Regions from separate parts of the Rhodococcus sp. OS5 genome, predicted to be linked through region 1. Evidence: riboswitches for the same ligand, from Rfam matches in the RefSeq annotation. Region 1 holds a riboswitch; the other holds the start of a gene.

Region 1 (4,273 bases):
CCTTCTGGTCGCTGACGATGTACTCGGTGCCGGACTTCTTCCTCGTGGCGAACCCCGTCGACCGATACTCGATCGGCGACCGCACTCCAGGAATCGTCCACGACGCCGACGGTGCGTTGACGATCACGATCAGCCACGAGGAGCCGAAAGATCCCACGGCGAAGGCAAACTGGCTGCCCGCACCGCGCGGGGATTTCCGACCGGTACTGAGAATGTACGAACCTTCGCCCGCCGTGCTCGATCAGTCCTACGTCGTCCCCGCCATCACTCGCTCGCAAGAATGACGGCTCGCGTCTGACGGCCTGCCTGTGCGGGCCGTCAGACGGACTCAGAATCAGGCGTGTGTGCCGCCGTCGACACGGATCTCCGTGCCCGTGATGAAGGCACCATCGTCGGATGCCAACATCGCGATAACTCCCGCAACACTTTCCGGCCCGGCCATGGGGGCACCACCGGACTCCAGATCAGTGCTCAGAATCGGTGACAACTTGCCGAAGAGCGACCAGTCGGTGTCTTCCGGCAAGTACGACGCCGTAGTGTCGGTGATCCCGCTCTTCACACTGCCCGGAGCCACCGCGACGGCACGCAGACCCTGCTTGCCGTATTCGAGAGCCAGTGCGTGAGTGAAGGACTGGATTCCTCCCTTACTTGCGGCATACGCGGCCATGTACGGGTGCGCAAAGGCCGCGGAGGTGGAACTGAAATTCACCACGACTGCGTTGCCGGTGGCAAGGAGAGCCGGCAGTGCCTGGCGGGTAACGAGGAAAGTGCCCGTCAAATTCACGGAGAGCACCTGATTCCACAGGTCCAGCGAGGTCTCGTGGGTGTGCCCACCACGCAGTATCCCGGCGGCGTTGACCAGTACGTCCAATCCCCCGAGAGACGAAATCGCCTGACCCACAACCCTGATGACGGAACCCTCGTCACCGATATCGACGACGAGGGTGTCGAGGCGATCCTCCGTCGAAGCATGTTCTGCCGATTTCCGGGTGTTCGCCAAACCCTGCTCGGAGATGTCGGCAGCGACCACGCGGCCACCTTCGGCGAGCAACCGCAGCGCGGTGGCCTGCCCGATTCCAGATCCTGCGCCGGTGACGAGAATACGACGACCTTCGAAACGATTCATTGCTGTGTACCTTTCACGAAAACGAGTTGGCTGGCATTCCAGGCTCGGTGGCGCCGACACTCACAACTCACCCGCGAGAAACTTCAGGTACGGGAAATGCGCAGCACTGCAACAGGTGTGGCACTGCGAAATCTCGGCGAGGCAATGCTCGCCGAAGTGGCGAATGTCAGACGGATCCGGCCGGTGCGGCCAAGGCTCTTTCGATCCAGACAAGACCGGACGGGCGGCGGTCGATCGCCTTACGCCCACGTCGGAAAGTCGCTACGCCGAATCGGGCCGTGCGCAGTGCACGGCCGGAAGCGAGAGAACAGCGGCGTATGGACATCACAGGCACGGTAGCAGCGCCGGCACCACTCGCTCAACCGCGTCGTTTCGAGACCCGAATCATTCAGGTAATCAGATGTCACTTCTGGACAACTCGCTCGACTTAGGTAGCACTAACCTGGCGGCATCCCGAAAACCCGATCCAGGAGCACAGTCGATGACACATGCAGACGCCTCGCGCACAACAACTCCCCCGACGACCGTCCTACGGACCGCTGACCACAATCGCGGACTCAACGACGTTCTCGCGATCGTCGAAGCACTGGAGCGACCGAGCGATCACCTGCTGCGGATCACGGCTCGTTTGACGGAGTCGACCGACGATCCGACCTGGTCACGCCCGAATGTGACCGTACGCATGAATCTCGGGCCGGCCTTCGACGACGCTTCGCGCGTGTACACGGTGCGTTCCTACGATTCAGCGAGCGGATCGATCGTCGTCGATGTGGTCCTGCACGGACAGACCAGTCCGATGATGAGGTGGGCAGCAGCGTTGGCCGTCGGTGACACCTTCGGCCTCACCGGTCCGCGGCCACACTTCTTGATCCCTGATGTTCCTGGTCGACGTATCGCACTTTTTCTGGACGGCACCGCAATACCCGCATTGCACTCGATCATCGAGCAGTTGCCTACCGACGTCGTCGGAATCGGCTGGGTCACAACAGATGACGAGGTCGCCTTCGCCGAACTGCCCGCCCTCCCCGGCCTGGAGCTTCACCGCGTGAGCGCAGATCCGGCCGAGCCCGACGGCCCACTGGCGGTACGAGCACGCGAGCTCGCCAATCCCGCGAGCTACGTCGTGTGGGGCGCCGGTGAACGCAACGAGATGCGCGCAATCCGGAAGCACTTTCGATCGACCGTCGGACTCGACAAAAACGACGTCGCGATATTCGGATATTGGAAGGAGGGCGTCAGCAACACCGAAATCGACCTCCGTCGACGCGAGAACTACGAGCGCATCCTCGCCGACGGCGGAACCCTCACCGACATCGACGACCTGGCCATCGAGATCTGATTGCCTCACACCAGCCGACCTGACCGGCGGTGCACTGCGGTGATAAGTTCCTCTGTGCCAGCGGACCTCCACACAGGGGGTCAGGGAATCCGGTGTGAATCCGGAACTGACGCGCAGCGGTGAGGGTGACCGCCCGGGCTTACGCCACTGGATGAGAATCTGGGAAGGCGCTCGGGTGGGGCGATCTCGAGTCCGAATACCGGCTGGCAGCAGGGGTCAACAGGCGCCTGTTCACACGGTAACGGGCTCCGCGAACGAGCCCCTGCGAGAACGAGATTCCATGCGTCTGTCCAGACTTCGCCTACCCGCCGCCGCCGTCGCTGCCCTGTTGAGCGCGTCGTTGGTTGCCTGCTCCTCCGACGACAGTGCTGCCCGACAATCCAACTCTTCCGAACAATCGCGCGTGACAGTCCAGAACTGTGGCCGAGACGTCACGGTGGAGCGACCGATCGAACGGGCAATCGCGGTAAATCAACCTGCAGCAGAGATGCTGTTCGCGCTGGGAGTGCAGGACCGGATGGCCGGGTACGCCATGAGCGATGACGATGTCCTCCCAGAACTGCGCGAGGCGCGTGGTCAGGTCCAGGCGTTCGACACCGAGTTCCCGTCATTCGAAAGTGTCCTCGAACGCGAACCGGACATGGTCTACACGACGTTCAACTACACGTTCACCTCGGAGGGCATCGCCGACCGGATCAAGTTCACCGACCTCGGTGTCGCGACATATCAGTCACCCAGCGAGTGCACCGGTCAGGATGCCGAGCAGAGCAAGGCCCTCACGCTCGACGACTTGTACGACGAAATCGACGACGTGGCAACACTGTTCGATGCCAAGGACAAAGGTGTCGAGCTCACCGAGAGTTTGAAGGATCGCGCGGCCACCGCCACGGCGGCACTGGGAGCTGAGGACGTGACGCTGGCGTGGTGGTACGCAGCCACGAAGACTCCGTACTTCGCCGGGTGCTGCGGTGCACCGGGAATCATGACCGACGCGGTGGGTGCGAAGAACGCCTTCGACGACAACAAGCAGTATTGGCCCGAAATCGGTTGGGAGAGTGTGCTCGATCGAGACCCGACCGTGCTGGTGCTCGCAGATCTCGACCGCGGTGGAGACGGCGACAGTGCCGCAGACAAGATCGCGTTCCTCGAATCGGACCCGGTCGCCAGCAAGCTCACCGCAGTGAAGAACAAGCGTTACATCATCCTCGAAGGAACGACGATGGATCCCTCGATCCGCAATGTCGGTGGCATCGAACAGCTCTCCGACGGGCTGCGCCAGTTGGGTGTGGTCTAGATGTCCGCGGAGATCTGTGAACTGGTGCGTCGGTGGGACGACCAGCAGGCGGCATACATCGCCGACCGTGAGAAGCGCTTCGACGTGATTCTCGACGTTCTCGAATTGCAGCACGCGCACACCCCGTTCACGGTTGTCGACCTGGCCTGCGGGCCGGGTTCACTGAGCGCCCGGATTCTCGAGAAGTTCGAGCATGCGAGCGTTGTGGGGATCGACTACGACCCGATGCTGCTGGAGCTCGCCCGCCAGTCGTCGACGCGTTTCGGTGACCGACTGCAGCTGATCGACGCAGATCTGGCGGGAGCCGATTGGCCGAATTCGGTGGCTGCGCCGGTTCAGGCGATAGTGTCGACAACCGCGCTGCACTGGTTGCAACCGCAGCAGCTCGTCGAGGTGTACCGGCAGTGCCGCGAACTGCTGAGTCCGGACGGAGTCCTGCTCAACGGTGATCACTTTCGTTTCGACAGCCGCTTCCCTGTCATCGAGCGATGGGCGAAGGCTCACGACGAGCAGA
Region 2 (4,273 bases), 2.6 Mb from region 1:
TTGCGCGAGCGCGCCGGAGCGTCGGGCGCACGAGTGATCATCACTCATCCCCAGCCGCAGGGGTTTGCACTTCAGGTAGTCGAACAGGAGACAGAGTGAACAGCCAGGGCGATCGAGCAACCATACGGCTGCTCTTGGCGGACGATCAGGCGCTCGTGCGAGGAGCTTTGGCCGCGCTGCTCGATCTGGAATCCGACCTGTCCGTGGTGGCCGAGGTCGGTCGCGGCGACGAGGTGGTGTCCGCCGTTCTCGAACACCGCCCGGACGTCGCGCTTCTGGACGTCGAGATGCCCGGCATGGACGGAATCGCCGCGACGGCGGCCCTTCGCGAGGCAGCACCCGACACCCGGATTCTGATCGTCACCACGTTCGGCCGTCCCGGATTTCTTCGTAAAGCCCTGCACGCCGGGGCCGGCGGGTTCGTCGTCAAGGACACCCCCGCCAGGCAGCTTGCCGACGCGGTCAGGCGTGTCCACGCCGGACTGCGCGTCGTCGATCCCACCCTTGCGGCCGACAGCCTCGTCAGCGGCGAGTCGCCCCTGACGGAGCGTGAGACCCAAGTACTGCGCGCCGCTCACGACGGCGCACCCGTGGCAGCCATCGCAGGGGCGCTCTTCCTGTCTGCCGGGACAGTTCGAAATCATCTGTCATCCGCGATGGGTAAGACGGGTGCGTCGACGCGCGCGGAAGCCGTCAGAATCGCCGAGTCGAACGGCTGGCTCTGATCCGCGCGTCTGGAATCGCCTTCCCCGGCAAATAGTTCGCCGTTCGATTCGTGATGGCGATTTGTCCAGATCACTCAAAGTAGGGACCTTCTACCCTAGGGATTTTCCCTGCAAACGACCGCTTCGCGAGAATCTGAAACAGCTAATCGTTCGATAACTGGCTATGATGCAGTTAATTGAACCGACGGAGCCTGTGCGTAGCGGGGGAAGGGACGTCTCATGTCGAACCAGTTCAACGATCGCTTGAACTCGCTGTTCGAGACTGCCGACTTTCACGTCACCAACGCGATGGTCGTTCGCGGCATGACCGAGTTCGGCTGCCGTATCTCGACGCCGTACCTGTCGCAACTGCGCACCGGCGTCCGAACCAATCCGTCACCCGAAGTGGTTGCCGCCCTCGCCCACTTCTTCAAGGTCAATCCGGACTACTTCTACGCCCCGTCCGATCACACTCCGCCCGCGATCTCAGGTGGCGAGGCAGACCTCTCCCTCCTCGAACAGCTGCACAACGTGCGCCTGCGGAACCTCACCTCCCGTGTCGTCGACCTCTCACCGTCTTCACAGGATCTGCTTGTCGAAATGGCGGAGAATCTACGGTCCTCCGAAAATCTTCCGCGCGTACCACCGGACTCGAATTCCTACATGTCACGCGCATAGCGCCCTTCGCCGACTCTCCTTGACTGCTCAGGGAGGGTTGGCCTTATGCTGGTCGATGCAGCTGGTTCGCCCGGCACGGTCATGAGGAGCCCCGAAGACCGGTCCCGGCGTCGAAGCTCCGTCAGCGCAAGCTGTCGGGGTGAGAGGGAACCCGGTGAAAATCCGGGACTGTCCCGCAGCGGTAAGCAGGAACGACCGCCGTTCATGTGCACTGGGCATCCGCCTGGGAAGCGACGGCCAGTAGGTTCGATCCAACTCGATCGAGTGCCCGCGAGTCCGAAGACCTGCCGACTGTGTCGGGCACGCCGTGCCCGACGGTCCACCGCCTCGTGGAATGGGCGTGTAGATCTCCATCGGACCTCGTGTGCGGTGCGGGCAGTGCTGCCCGCTGAAACTCGGGGTCTCGTGAGGTGTACCCGTCTGCCGGCAGTGGCCATCAATGCATTGGCAATCTGGAGAAACTCCGTGACAACAACATTCACTTCGACCGTGCTGGGCTCACCGCGCATCGGTCCTCATCGAGAACTCAAGCGGGCAACCGAAAGCTACTGGGCAGGGCGCATCGACGCCGACGCCCTGCAGGCTGTCGCCCGTGACCTCCGTCGGCAGGGCTTGGCCGACCTCCGTGACCTGGGCATCGACTCCGTCCCGGTCAATACCTTCTCCTTCTACGACCAGATGCTCGACACCGCAGTTCTTCTCGGCGCGCTGCCCGACCGCGTCGCGTCGGTCGCCGATCCGTTGGACCGCTACTTTGCCGCTGCCCGTGGGACGGACACCATCGCGCCGCTCGAAATGACGAAGTGGTTCGACACCAACTACCACTACCTGGTGCCGGAGATCTCGCCGTCCACCACGTTCGCACTCGACCCGTCCAAGGTCTTGTCCGAACTGGCAGAAGCACTTTCCGACGGTATTGCAGCCCGCCCGGTCGTCATCGGACCGGTCACCTTCCTGCTGCTCTCGAAGGCTGTCGGCACCGACGAGCCGCTGCTCTCGCGACTCGACGAACTACTCCCCCTCTACGCGGATCTACTCGGTCGGCTCGCGAAGGCCGGTGCGAGCTGGGTTCAGCTCGACGAACCGGCCCTCGTAGGCGATCGCACCGACGAGGAAATCGAAGCGGCACGCGCTGCGTACGAACAGCTTTCAGCGCTGTCCGAGCGGCCGTCGATCCTGTTGGCGTCGTACTTCGGTTCGCTGCGTGAGGCGCTGCCCGCGCTTGCGTCCACCGGCGTCGAAGGATTTGCCGTCGACCTGGTGGCCGGTCAGGATTCGATCGGCTCCGTCCCCGAACTCGCCCGCAAACTGGTCGTCGCCGGCGTGGTCGACGGACGAAACATCTGGCGGTCGGATCTGGATTCGGCACTGAGCACGTTGGGTGCTCTGTTGGGCAGCGTGGATAATCTTGCCGTCTCCACATCGTGCTCCCTGCTGCACGTTCCGTACACTCTCGACGCAGAAGCCGATGTCGACAAGGCCCTGCGCTCGTGGCTCGCGTTCGGCACCGAGAAGGTCAAGGAAGTAGTAACTCTCGCAACCGCTCTCACACAGGGCCGGGAGTCGGTGGAAGACGAGTTCGCTCTGGCACGAGCGGCCGCGTCGACCCGCAAGGACGATCGCAGACTCAATGATGCGAGTGTTCGAGGCCGTCTGGACGCGGTGCTGAACTCGGCGACCGGTCGCGCGCCCGCCGCCGAACGTCGCGCTGCCCAGGACGAACTGCTTTCTCTGCCGCCGCTGCCCACGACGACAATCGGTTCGTACCCGCAAACCTCGAAGATCCGCATCGCTCGCGCAGCACTGCGCAAGGGCGAGATCGACGAAGCCGAGTACGTCAACCGTATGCGCGCCGAAATTGCCGAAGTTGTTGCGCTCCAGGAAGAGCTGGACCTGGACGTTCTTGTTCACGGTGAGCCGGAACGCAACGACATGGTCCAGTACTTCGCGGAGCAGTTGGACGGATTCTTCGCCACCGCCAACGGTTGGGTCCAGTCGTACGGCACCCGCTGCGTGCGTCCGCCGATTCTGTACGGCGACGTCTCCCGCCCGAAACAGATGACCGTCGACTGGATCACGTACGCGCAGTCCCTGACCGACAAGCCGGTCAAGGGCATGCTCACCGGACCCGTCACCATTCTGGCCTGGTCGTTCGTCCGCGACGACCAACCCCTCGCCGACTCGGCAAATCAAGTCGCACTGGCCATTCGAGACGAGACCGTCGACCTGCAGGCCGCCGGAATCGGAATCATCCAGGTTGACGAACCGGCTCTACGAGAACTACTCCCACTGCGTGCCGAGGATCAGCGTGCCTACCTGGACTGGTCGGTCGGCGCCTTCCGGTTGGCTACCTCGGGCGTCGCGGATTCCACCGCGATCCACACGCACCTGTGCTACTCCGAGTTCGGAGCGGTGATCGGCGCCATCGCCGGCCTCGACGCGGACGTCACGTCCATCGAGGCGGCGCGCTCACACATGGAGGTCCTCGACGATCTCAGTTCGGTCGGGTTCGACCTCGGCGTCGGCCCGGGTGTCTACGACATCCACTCGCCGCGGGTGCCGAGCGTCGACGAGATTGCCGAATCCCTGCGTGAGGCACTCAAAGCTGTTCCTGTCGAGCGGTTGTGGGTCAACCCGGACTGCGGTTTGAAGACCCGCGGTTCCGTCGAGGTCGAGGCGTCACTGCGTAACCTCGTCGAAGCCGCGAAGTTGGTACGAGCGGAGCTATAGGGGCAAAGCCCCGGTGCGCCTTTTTGGTAGTGGGCACTACCAAAAAGGCGCACAGGGGTCAGCTCAACCACGTATTGCCGAAGAGCAGAATCCCGTCCGCACTCGGGGTCACTCCGTGCACGTTCTCGCGCCACGGGATGAAGACCTTGCCGGAGTTGACC

What was found. Region 1 has a riboswitch for cobalamin ahead of ACVZUB_RS05815 (ABC transporter substrate-binding protein). Riboswitches for the same ligand answer to the same signal wherever they lie in the genome.
Region 2: it holds a riboswitch for cobalamin, as region 1 does, so the genes downstream of both, metE (5-methyltetrahydropteroyltriglutamate--homocysteine S-methyltransferase) here and ACVZUB_RS05815 (ABC transporter substrate-binding protein) in region 1, are expected to answer to the same signal.

The regions. Positions count from the first base shown of each region.
Region 1 is NZ_CM166368.1:1,260,905-1,265,177, reverse strand. Features, by position in the region: gene ACVZUB_RS05835 (DUF1254 domain-containing protein) at 1-284, shown strand, start outside; gene ACVZUB_RS05830 (SDR family NAD(P)-dependent oxidoreductase) at 335-1,126, opposite strand; gene ACVZUB_RS05825 (hypothetical protein) at 1,293-1,451, opposite strand; gene ACVZUB_RS05820 (siderophore-interacting protein) at 1,608-2,465, shown strand; cobalamin riboswitch at 2,507-2,687, shown strand; gene ACVZUB_RS05815 (ABC transporter substrate-binding protein) at 2,746-3,759, shown strand; gene ACVZUB_RS05810 (methyltransferase domain-containing protein) at 3,760-4,273, shown strand, end outside.
Region 2 is NZ_CM166368.1:5,035,109-5,039,381, forward strand. Features, by position in the region: gene ACVZUB_RS23405 (sensor histidine kinase) at 1-99, shown strand, start outside; gene ACVZUB_RS23410 (response regulator transcription factor) at 96-725, shown strand; gene ACVZUB_RS23415 (helix-turn-helix domain-containing protein) at 945-1,382, shown strand; cobalamin riboswitch at 1,464-1,688, shown strand; gene metE (5-methyltetrahydropteroyltriglutamate--homocysteine S-methyltransferase) at 1,848-4,112, shown strand; gene ACVZUB_RS23425 (ABC transporter substrate-binding protein) at 4,171-4,273, opposite strand, start outside.